Regions from separate parts of the Chryseobacterium sp. KBW03 genome, predicted to be linked through region 1. Evidence: riboswitches for the same ligand, from Rfam matches in the RefSeq annotation. Region 1 holds a riboswitch; each other region holds the start of a gene.
The links. Region 1 has a riboswitch for cobalamin ahead of prpB (methylisocitrate lyase). Riboswitches for the same ligand answer to the same signal wherever they lie in the genome.

Region 1 (2,206 bases):
CATCATCACTCCAGCTTTTCAATCCGGACTTACTATCGATTAAAACACCAAAATCTTGTGAATAATTTCCAAACGAGGAAATAGTATTCTGGAAATAGATCAGTTTCTCAAGTTCTACAGGAATCTCTCCCAAACCTAAGTTTTTTTTAAATTCTATAATGTCTATCATTAGTTAATTATGTCTAGTTAATAAAATTAGCAAAATGAAAAAAGAATAACAAATTTATTAACTATCTTTAATTTTCCGGTCATCTTTTATATCAATTTAACAATATAATCAATCCATTTATCCCATAAATAAACTCCATAATAACAACGTTTTCAACATATTAAATCAAAACAATTATTGATTACATAAAATATCTTTTTCGTTATTATAAAATACCTATATTTACCACCAAGGAGTTCTTAAAACCTTCTTTATCAACCGAAATTGGTTACACTTAGGTGTGCATTAAAAGGGAATCGTGTGCAAATCACGAACTGTCGCGCAACTGTAAGTAACACATAAAGTTTTTATCAATTGATATCCACTGTATATTTTTTATATGGGAAGGATGATAAAAACCGTTACAAGTCAGGAGACCTGCCTATTTCGCATTGACGATGCTTTCGCGATTTGAAGCTTACAGTCAGGTATGATACGTTATGGATATAGTGTGATAAAACTGTTTTGTCAATCTGTATTACTTTTTGAGATGGATTACGAGTGAGCATTAGGTTGTTCTCATTATTCCATGGCTCAAATTCGTATCCCCCTTTCCGTAATTTTTTTTCTAATAAAGCACCGCGAAGTTTACTGAGAACTTTTTATAAGGTTTAATCAATGTAAAAAGTTATAAGGTGTACCGAAACAATCTTAATTATTCATGCAGTAACAACAGCTCTATTTTACAGACCTGTACGGCAAGAACTTTGCAAAATTCTCAATATCAATGTGATTTTAAGATTACTAAAATCCTTTTCTACCCTTCCTTTTTTACTAATAAGATAAGCATTTACAGCTCTTCTTCTCATTCGCAAACAAATTTCAACTCAACAATAAAATATTATAATGACCAAAAATGAAAATTGGAAATCTCCCGGCATGAAATTCCGGGAGGCAATGGAAAAAGAAAATCCCCTTCAGATTGTTGGAGCCATTAATGCAAACCATGCATTATTGGCACAGCAGGCTGGCTTTAATGCTATTTATCTTTCAGGAGGAGGTGTTGCAGCAGGGTCTTTAGGAATTCCTGATTTAGGTATTACCACTCTGGATGATGTGCTCATAGATGTTCAGCGTATTACCAATATTTGTGATTTGCCACTTATGGTAGACATCGATACAGGTTTTGGGCCTTCCGCATTTAATGTCGCCAGAACTATTAAATCATTGATCAAAGCCGGAGCAGCAGCGGTACACATCGAAGATCAGGTGGGGGCAAAACGTTGTGGACATAGGCCAGGAAAAGAAATCGTAAGCAAAGAAGAAATGGTAGACCGTCTTAAGGCTGCTGCAGATGCCCGTACCGATGAAAGCTTTGTTATCGGCGCAAGAACAGATGCTTTTGCCAATGAAGGACTGGAAAAAACTTTAGAAAGAGCAATAGCCTATAAGGAAGCTGGTGCAGATTTCATTTTTGCTGAAGCAGTACCCGATTTAAGTTTTTATCAAAAATTTGTTGATGCTACCGGAATTCCTGTGCTTGCGAATATCACGGAATTTGGGATGATTAAAATGTACACGGTAGAAGAGCTAAAAAACGCAGGTGTTGGGCTCATCCTCTACCCTCTTTCTGCCTTCCGGGCTGCTAATAAAGCGGCACAAAATGTATACAATCATATTCGCAAAGACGGAACACAGGCCAACGTACTGGATACTATGCAAACAAGAGAAGAACTCTATCACAGTATCGGCTACCACGATTATGAACAAAAATTAGATAATCTTTTTAAACAAAATACTCATGTCAACGAATAGCGAACCAACATTTAAACCTAAAAAAAGTGTAGCCCTTTCCGGGGTTACAGCAGGCAATACCGCTCTTTGCAGTGTCGGGAAAAGCGGAAATGACCTCCATTACAGAGGTTACGATATTTTGGATCTTGCAGAAAAAACACAATTTGAAGAGGTGGCTTACCTTCTTATTTATGGCCAGTTACCTACAGAAGCACAGTTGAAAAACTATAAAGCCAAATTAAAATCTTTGAGAGGTCTTCCTCA
Region 2 (2,206 bases), on a different contig from region 1:
TTATTGTACTGAAAATCCCCACTCAGGCTGACATCCCAATTGGGTGTGATAGAATAGATATTGGATGAGGAAAGATAGAGTTCTCGTTGGATATAGGTGTTATCGGTATAAATAATAGACTGCGAACGAACCGTATCCATGAAATGGGTATAATCGTAAGCAAATTTTGCCTTCAGCTGGGTTTCAAATTTTGGAAACAGCTTTTTTCTCAGGTTAGCCTGTACGAAATAGTTTTCATCGGAAAGCCTTGCGCCTCTGCCTCCAAAACGACCGTTAACAATAGGCGCCGGCATTCCACGGTCTGAAATATAACCATAGCCTCTGATATTCCAGCTTCCGTTATTTAAAGTTCCGTTGAGAGAAGTTTCAAAACGTTTTGCTTTGATATCCGAATCCTGTCTTTTTGCAATGGTATCATAAGCCTGCTGGCCATCGGGATATTTCTTTGCATACCGAAATCTGTAAATTCCGTCACTCTGCATAAATTCTCCACTGAAGCTGGCAGAAACCCGGTCTGAAATCTTCTGTTCCAATCGGAATGACGGGTTGAAAAGATCAATAGAAGCACTTTTTGCTCTGATCACAAGATTGGTTTTTCTTGTTCCTTTAAATACCGGTGTTTTCGGCTGTAAATAGATAGATCCCGAAGACCCGAAATCCTTTGCAGGTTGGAAAATTTCACTTTTCTGCCCGTTATACAATGATATTTCTTCCAGATCGTCCAAAGAATATCTTCCCAGATCTACCAGTCCGTTTTGGGCATTTCCCAGTTGAATTCCATCATAGAAAACACCAACGTGCTGGCTTCCCATACTTCGGATATTAATGGTTTTCAAACCACCCAACCCTCCATAGTCTTTGATCTGAACACCGGAGAAATACCGCAGAGCATCTGCAACAGAGTGGCTGTTCAGTCTTTCCAGCTGCTCGCCCTGTAAGGTTTGTGCCGGAAGGATTTCTTTAAAATTCTTTTTGTAAAGATTGATTCCTTTAATTGTCTCTTCCTCCAGACTATCTTTTTTCTTGGTTTGAGAAAACAAAAGTTGAGATGTTATCACCAGTATTGTGAAAACAGCTTTATGAATTGTAGAAGTAGTTAGTTTTGCTGCCATTAGCTCATTTAAGATAATGATGACGCTAATGGATATAAGAAAACAACGACAAAGCACAGCTATCACTGCACAGAATCATTGATGTCCTAAGCTTTATTCCACGAAAGCGTCAAACGATTATTTTCTGGCAGGTCTTCTGACTTACTCCATTTTTGAAATCCTTCCCATTAAAAAAAACAGTGGATATATTCTTCAAAAATCTTGGTGTGGAGCTTACAGCAGCGGGTCTGTCCCGGATTTTCACCGGATTCCCTTTTAAGAGCTTTTTAGGGCTCACCAAATTTCGGCAAAGATAAAGAATTATTCCTAACCCCCAATTAAAATCATGATTCATAAACAATTAAAGCTCCCGAAGGAGCTTTAACATCATTTTATTAAGGGTTTCACTTTAAATTCCAATATTCAGAAAAATACTGAATCTCGATTTTGCTTCAATATCTCCTCCTGCCAGATGAGTGTACATGGGAAGCATTATCTCACTTCCCAAACTCAGTTTTTTATAAGAGGCTTCAAATCCTAGTTTCCCATATAACGCACTTCCAGCAGTATTGGGTAAAGCTTCATCGAATTGTTTATTCTGGGCATACACTTCTCCCTGAACGCCCGTTTTTACAGAAAATATAGATTTTTCATATCCCGCAACCTGATAAAAACCTGTCGCAGCATAGTTCCATTGGTTTCCAAAACGGTAATTTTTCTTATTCTCCGTCTTGATCGTATAGTCTGTATTGACCATTACCGCCACTTTATTTTTCTGAAACTTATAATTCAAAGCGGCCTGATAATCCCAGCTTCCGGTTCCCAGCTGAAAACTCGGATTAACACCGGAAACTCCTTTTTCATCAAATTTTCCCAAAGGAATTTTCACTCCTAAACCTCCACTCAGATGGTGGAAATTATCTTTAGAGCTCATCAGCTGATAAATTCCCATCAGATTCAGATCCCCTATTCCATTGATTTTGATATCTCCCTGTAAGGTTTTCTTTTCATGGAAATGGAAAGGCAGACTTGCATATACACTCAGTTTTTTAGTCAATGGAATTTTCCCCCAAAGCTGCAGGGTATTGAAATACTGATCCTGCGTAAGATCTTTT
Region 3 (2,206 bases), on a different contig from region 1:
GTCAGCTCTCCTTTCTTGAACTTTGCTCTCCAGCTTCTTACTTCTGTTGTCTGAGGAAATGATCCGATTGTTGTCGTTGGGAATAAAGGAAGCTGTAATTCTTTTTGCTGTTCTTCTTTACGGATTTTGAATGTATTTATTCTTTGAGCATCCTTTTCAGTGACAGCATGGGCCCTTTGCTTCACTTTATCATTATGAATAAGAGACGACGTTCTTCTGCTTGCAATTGCTTTTTTATTGTCTTCAAATGTTGCAAGAATCTGTTCATTTTCTGTTCCGGAAGCCAGCTCTTTAAGCGTTACTACTTCTTCTACTTTCTGTTTGGCGAAAGCCAGCCAGTTTTTAATCTCAGCATTCAGATGGGTTTCAAAATCCAGATCACAAGGTGAGTGAAGCAATGAACAAGATGGAGCAATTAAAATCCTTTCAGATCCTAATTTTTCAACAGCTTTTTTGATGAAGGACAATGACTTTTCATAATCATTTTTCCAGATATTTCTTCCATCCACCACTCCTAATGAAAGACTTAAGCTTTCCGGAATACCATTCAGAATATCATCCAACTGCTCAGGATTTCTTACAAGATCGATATGCAGTACATCCACAGGAAGTGAAGCAGCAAGCGATACATTATCTTTCAATCCGTCAAAATATGCAGCAACAATAAATTTCAGTTTCGGGAAACGTTTTCTTATTTCAGAATAAACAAAATGATAAGTTTCTTTCGCTTTCTCCGTTAAATCCAACGCCAGAAAAGGTTCGTCAAACTGAATCCATTCTGCGCCCTGCTCCTGAAGCTTGGTTAAGATCTCTGTGTATACGGGAAGAAGATTTCCAGCCAGATCCAGTTTATCAAATCCTTCTTCTTTTTCTTTTCCTAAAAGAAGATAAGAAACAAGTCCGATAATAACTGGTTTTGCGTTGATTCCCGCCTGTTTTGCTCCTGCAAATTCATTGAAAATTTTATCCGAGCTTAGCTTAAACTGTTGGTTTTTATAAAATTCGGGAACGATATAGTGATAATTGGTGTCAAACCACTTGGTCATTTCCATTGCTGTGATATCCAATCCTTCTTTCTGATATCCTCTTGCCATGGCAAAATAAAGATCCAGTTCAGAATTATTCTTTTTCAGCACCACTTCATGATAACGTGCCGGGATTGCTCCTACTACAAGGCTCATGTCCAATACCTGATCATAATATGAGAAATCATTACACGGAATAAGATCAATTCCTGCTTCTTTCTGAATATTCCAGTTTTGGTTACAGATAGTTCTGCCTGTATTCAGAAGTTCTTCCAGAAGAATTTTACCTGACCAATATTGCTCGCAGGCTTTTTTGAGTTCTCTTTTGCTACCAATACGCGGATAGCCCAGAATGTGAGTTTGCATTTTTTAAACTTTTTAATTAAACTTAATGATAAAGCCCTTTAAAATGTTTCATAATGCTTTGGGTAAAGAGTTTTTGGAAAATAGTAATATAGCGAACGGTACAATTTCTCTCACACGAAAAAATGCATTATCCGATATATCATCTGTATGACCCAAAAGCTTCAGACCGCGAAAGCATTGTCAATTCAGTAAAGGCAGGTCTCCTGACTTGTAACAGCTTCTGTCATCCTTCCCGCTTTGGCAGTGGATATGCAAGGACAGAAACCTTTGGTGTGTTACTTACAGTTGCGCGACAGCTCGTGATTCTCACACGATTCCCTATTAATTTACCTTACGTAAAACCTTTCCTGTTTGATGAAGTATCTTTAAAGAACTGTACTTTTATTGATAACAATCGCCATCAGTAAAAGTTTTTAATTTTGTGTAAAATTAATAATACAGAATAAAAACACAATCAAAGTAAATTAATTAAGCAAATTAATCTTTTGAAAAATAAAATTAAAGCATATAATTCTGTAAATTTGACTGTTTTAATACTATAAAAGAATAATATTCTGTGGAACAACTCGATGATAAGGATGTACAGCTGCTCAGGCTGCTCCAGAAAAATGCAAAACTGACCGTAAAAGAACTGGCAAAAGAAGTAAACCTTTCTACTTCGCCGGTTTTTGAAAGGGTAAAAAGACTGGAACAGGACGGATTTGTAAAAAGATATGCTGCTGTTCTTGATGCTGAAAAGCTCAACCGTGGGTTTACCGTTTTCTGTCAGATCAAACTAAAAATTCACGACAGGTCTGTAGGCTATGATTTTGTAA
Region 4 (2,206 bases), on a different contig from region 1:
TCCGAATAAAGGACTGGATATGGTCTTTGAAAAGGAAGAAGATACGACTAATGAAGATCAGGTAAAAGTAATAACAAAAGAAAAGATCAATAATAAATGGAATACCAAAACGAAGGTATATCCTGCAGATCAATATAATAGAAAATAAGAAGTAAGATGAAAATTCAGAAAGAAATCGATTTTATCCTGGCAGTGGATGCTTTGAAAAATGTACAGAGAAGAAATTATAATGCAGACGATTCCCGAAGAGAAAATACAGCGGAACACTCCTGGCAGATTATCATTCTGGCTCAGATACTTTATCCCTATGCAAAAAACCGCACCGATATAGATTTGTTAAGGGTGATAAGAATGCTTTCCATTCATGATCTTGTGGAAATAGAGGCCGGAGACACTTTTATTTTTGATGAAAAAGCAATGGTAGGAAAGTTTGAAAGAGAGAAAGCTTCTGCTCAGAAGATCTTCGGAATTCTGGATGAACCTTTACGTTCGGAATTTTTTAATCTTTGGCTTGAGTTTGAAGAAGAGAAAACACCGGATGCTGTTTTTGCCTGTGGAATAGACAGAATCATGCCATTTATCTTAAATTCCCATACTTCAGGAAAGAGCTGGACGGAAGCCGGAGTAACAGAAAAGCAAATCAGAAATATACTTGAAAATGCGATCACAAGAGCCTCAGATGAAATGGGAGAGGCTTTTGAACTGCTGCTGAACAGAAGTCTGGAAACAGAAAAAGTTTTGAAATAATTTCAGTGAGAATAGAAAAATTTCGGGCGGCCAAAGGCCGCCCGAAGCTTATTATTTATAGTATCTGGATTGGTTTCTTGAACTCGTCTATTGCTACAAAAGTGAAATCACCTACAATGGCTTTTTCTCTTTCATAGGAATACATCTGCTCGGTGTAGATTTCAACATTTACTTTCATACTGGTTTTTCCTACGTATGACACTTTTCCGATCAACTCAACAATCGTTCCGGCAGGAATAGGTTTCTTGAAATCGATCTTGTCACTGCTCACTGTTACCACTCTTTTTCTTGCAAATCGGGTTGCGGTAATAAAAGCTACTTCGTCCATCAGCTGCATCGCCGTACCTCCAAAAAGGGTATCATAATGATTGGTTGTGTTAGGGAAAACCGCTTTAAAGATTCTGGTTTCGGATGCTTCAATTCTTTCTTCTGTAGTCATATATCATTATTAATTAAAGCGAAATAAAATGATATTAAAATAACAGAATAATGACAGGAACTTATAGAATTCCTGAAACAATCCATCAGATCAATACAACTTCAAATCGCGAAAGTTACATGTTTAAGAAAAAGGCAGGTCTCCTGACTCGTAACATCTTTATCTCCTTCCCATGCCTCGCACAGTGGATCTTTGATAAAGATTTCAGTTACTTACAGTTGCGCGACAGTCCGTGATTTTCACACGGTTCCCTTTTAATCTGCAGTGATGCAGAACCAATTTCTGTGATGAATAAGTGTAAAACTTTTCGAGTGCAAAAATAATGAATTTATTCCGGATTATGGTAAATAATCTGGCTGATTACTCTCCCTTTCTTGATCGTCCAGAGAGTGGTATATCTGTTCTCTCCCGAACCATTTATCATGTATAGGAAAATATTGTCATTGTCAAGAGAGGTTACCCCAATGTTCTCAAAATCCATGGTAGGCTGGAACATATTTTTGATCGCTTCTCTTACAAAAACAGAACCTCTTCCGGGCTGCTGTACTCTGATCGATTTGATCTCGGTCATCCCTTCAGGAAGGTCGTTTCCAATTCCCCAGGGCTTTACTTTATCGATGGTAAGGAGCTTTCCTTCCGCATCTTTTTCCTTTTTACGGTAGCCCGCGTTGGAAGGATAGACATCAATCACAACCTTGCTTCTTTGAGCGGTAGGAATTTTCGGATCAGAATTGTCTGTGAAAATAAGTGATCTCCCGTTTTTAGATTTTGAAGGAGTATACGCCGGAAGCTGATCGATATAAGCAATACGTTCTTTATTGACCATTCCTTCTTTATCAAGAGTTTCATAACGTACAAACGGTTTGTCATCATCCTGTTTTTCAGGATATTTGATCCAGATCCATTCTGTTTCTCCGGGAGCAGGCTTTACATAAACGAATACATCTCCTTTACGCATACGGATCTTGTCTACAATTTTTCGGTAATTGTCTTTATGAACCCGTACATTGGCATATCCCT

Region 2: linked by a shared signal. The riboswitch ahead of DBR39_RS08680 (TonB-dependent receptor plug domain-containing protein) and the one ahead of prpB (methylisocitrate lyase) in region 1 are both predicted to bind cobalamin.
Region 3: linked by a shared signal. The riboswitch ahead of metE (5-methyltetrahydropteroyltriglutamate--homocysteine S-methyltransferase) and the one ahead of prpB (methylisocitrate lyase) in region 1 are both predicted to bind cobalamin.
Region 4: linked by a shared signal. The riboswitch ahead of DBR39_RS13445 (acyl-CoA thioesterase) and the one ahead of prpB (methylisocitrate lyase) in region 1 are both predicted to bind cobalamin.

Annotation. Positions count from the first base shown of each region.
Region 1 is NZ_QAJO01000001.1:408,606-410,811, forward strand. It holds gene DBR39_RS01735 (hypothetical protein) at 1-169, opposite strand, end outside; cobalamin riboswitch at 418-609, shown strand; gene prpB (methylisocitrate lyase) at 1,055-1,963, shown strand; gene prpC (2-methylcitrate synthase) at 1,950-2,206, shown strand, end outside.
Region 2 is NZ_QAJO01000004.1:141,785-143,990, forward strand. It holds gene DBR39_RS08680 (TonB-dependent receptor plug domain-containing protein) at 1-1,112, opposite strand, end outside; cobalamin riboswitch at 1,221-1,408, opposite strand; gene DBR39_RS08685 (transporter) at 1,501-2,206, opposite strand, start outside.
Region 3 is NZ_QAJO01000003.1:94,090-96,295, reverse strand. It holds gene metE (5-methyltetrahydropteroyltriglutamate--homocysteine S-methyltransferase) at 1-1,391, opposite strand, end outside; cobalamin riboswitch at 1,567-1,752, opposite strand; gene DBR39_RS04340 (Lrp/AsnC family transcriptional regulator) at 1,948-2,206, shown strand, end outside.
Region 4 is NZ_QAJO01000005.1:432,629-434,834, reverse strand. It holds gene DBR39_RS13455 (XAC2610-related protein) at 1-148, shown strand, start outside; gene DBR39_RS13450 (HD domain-containing protein) at 157-747, shown strand; gene DBR39_RS13445 (acyl-CoA thioesterase) at 803-1,186, opposite strand; cobalamin riboswitch at 1,302-1,481, opposite strand; gene DBR39_RS13440 (hypothetical protein) at 1,515-2,206, opposite strand, start outside.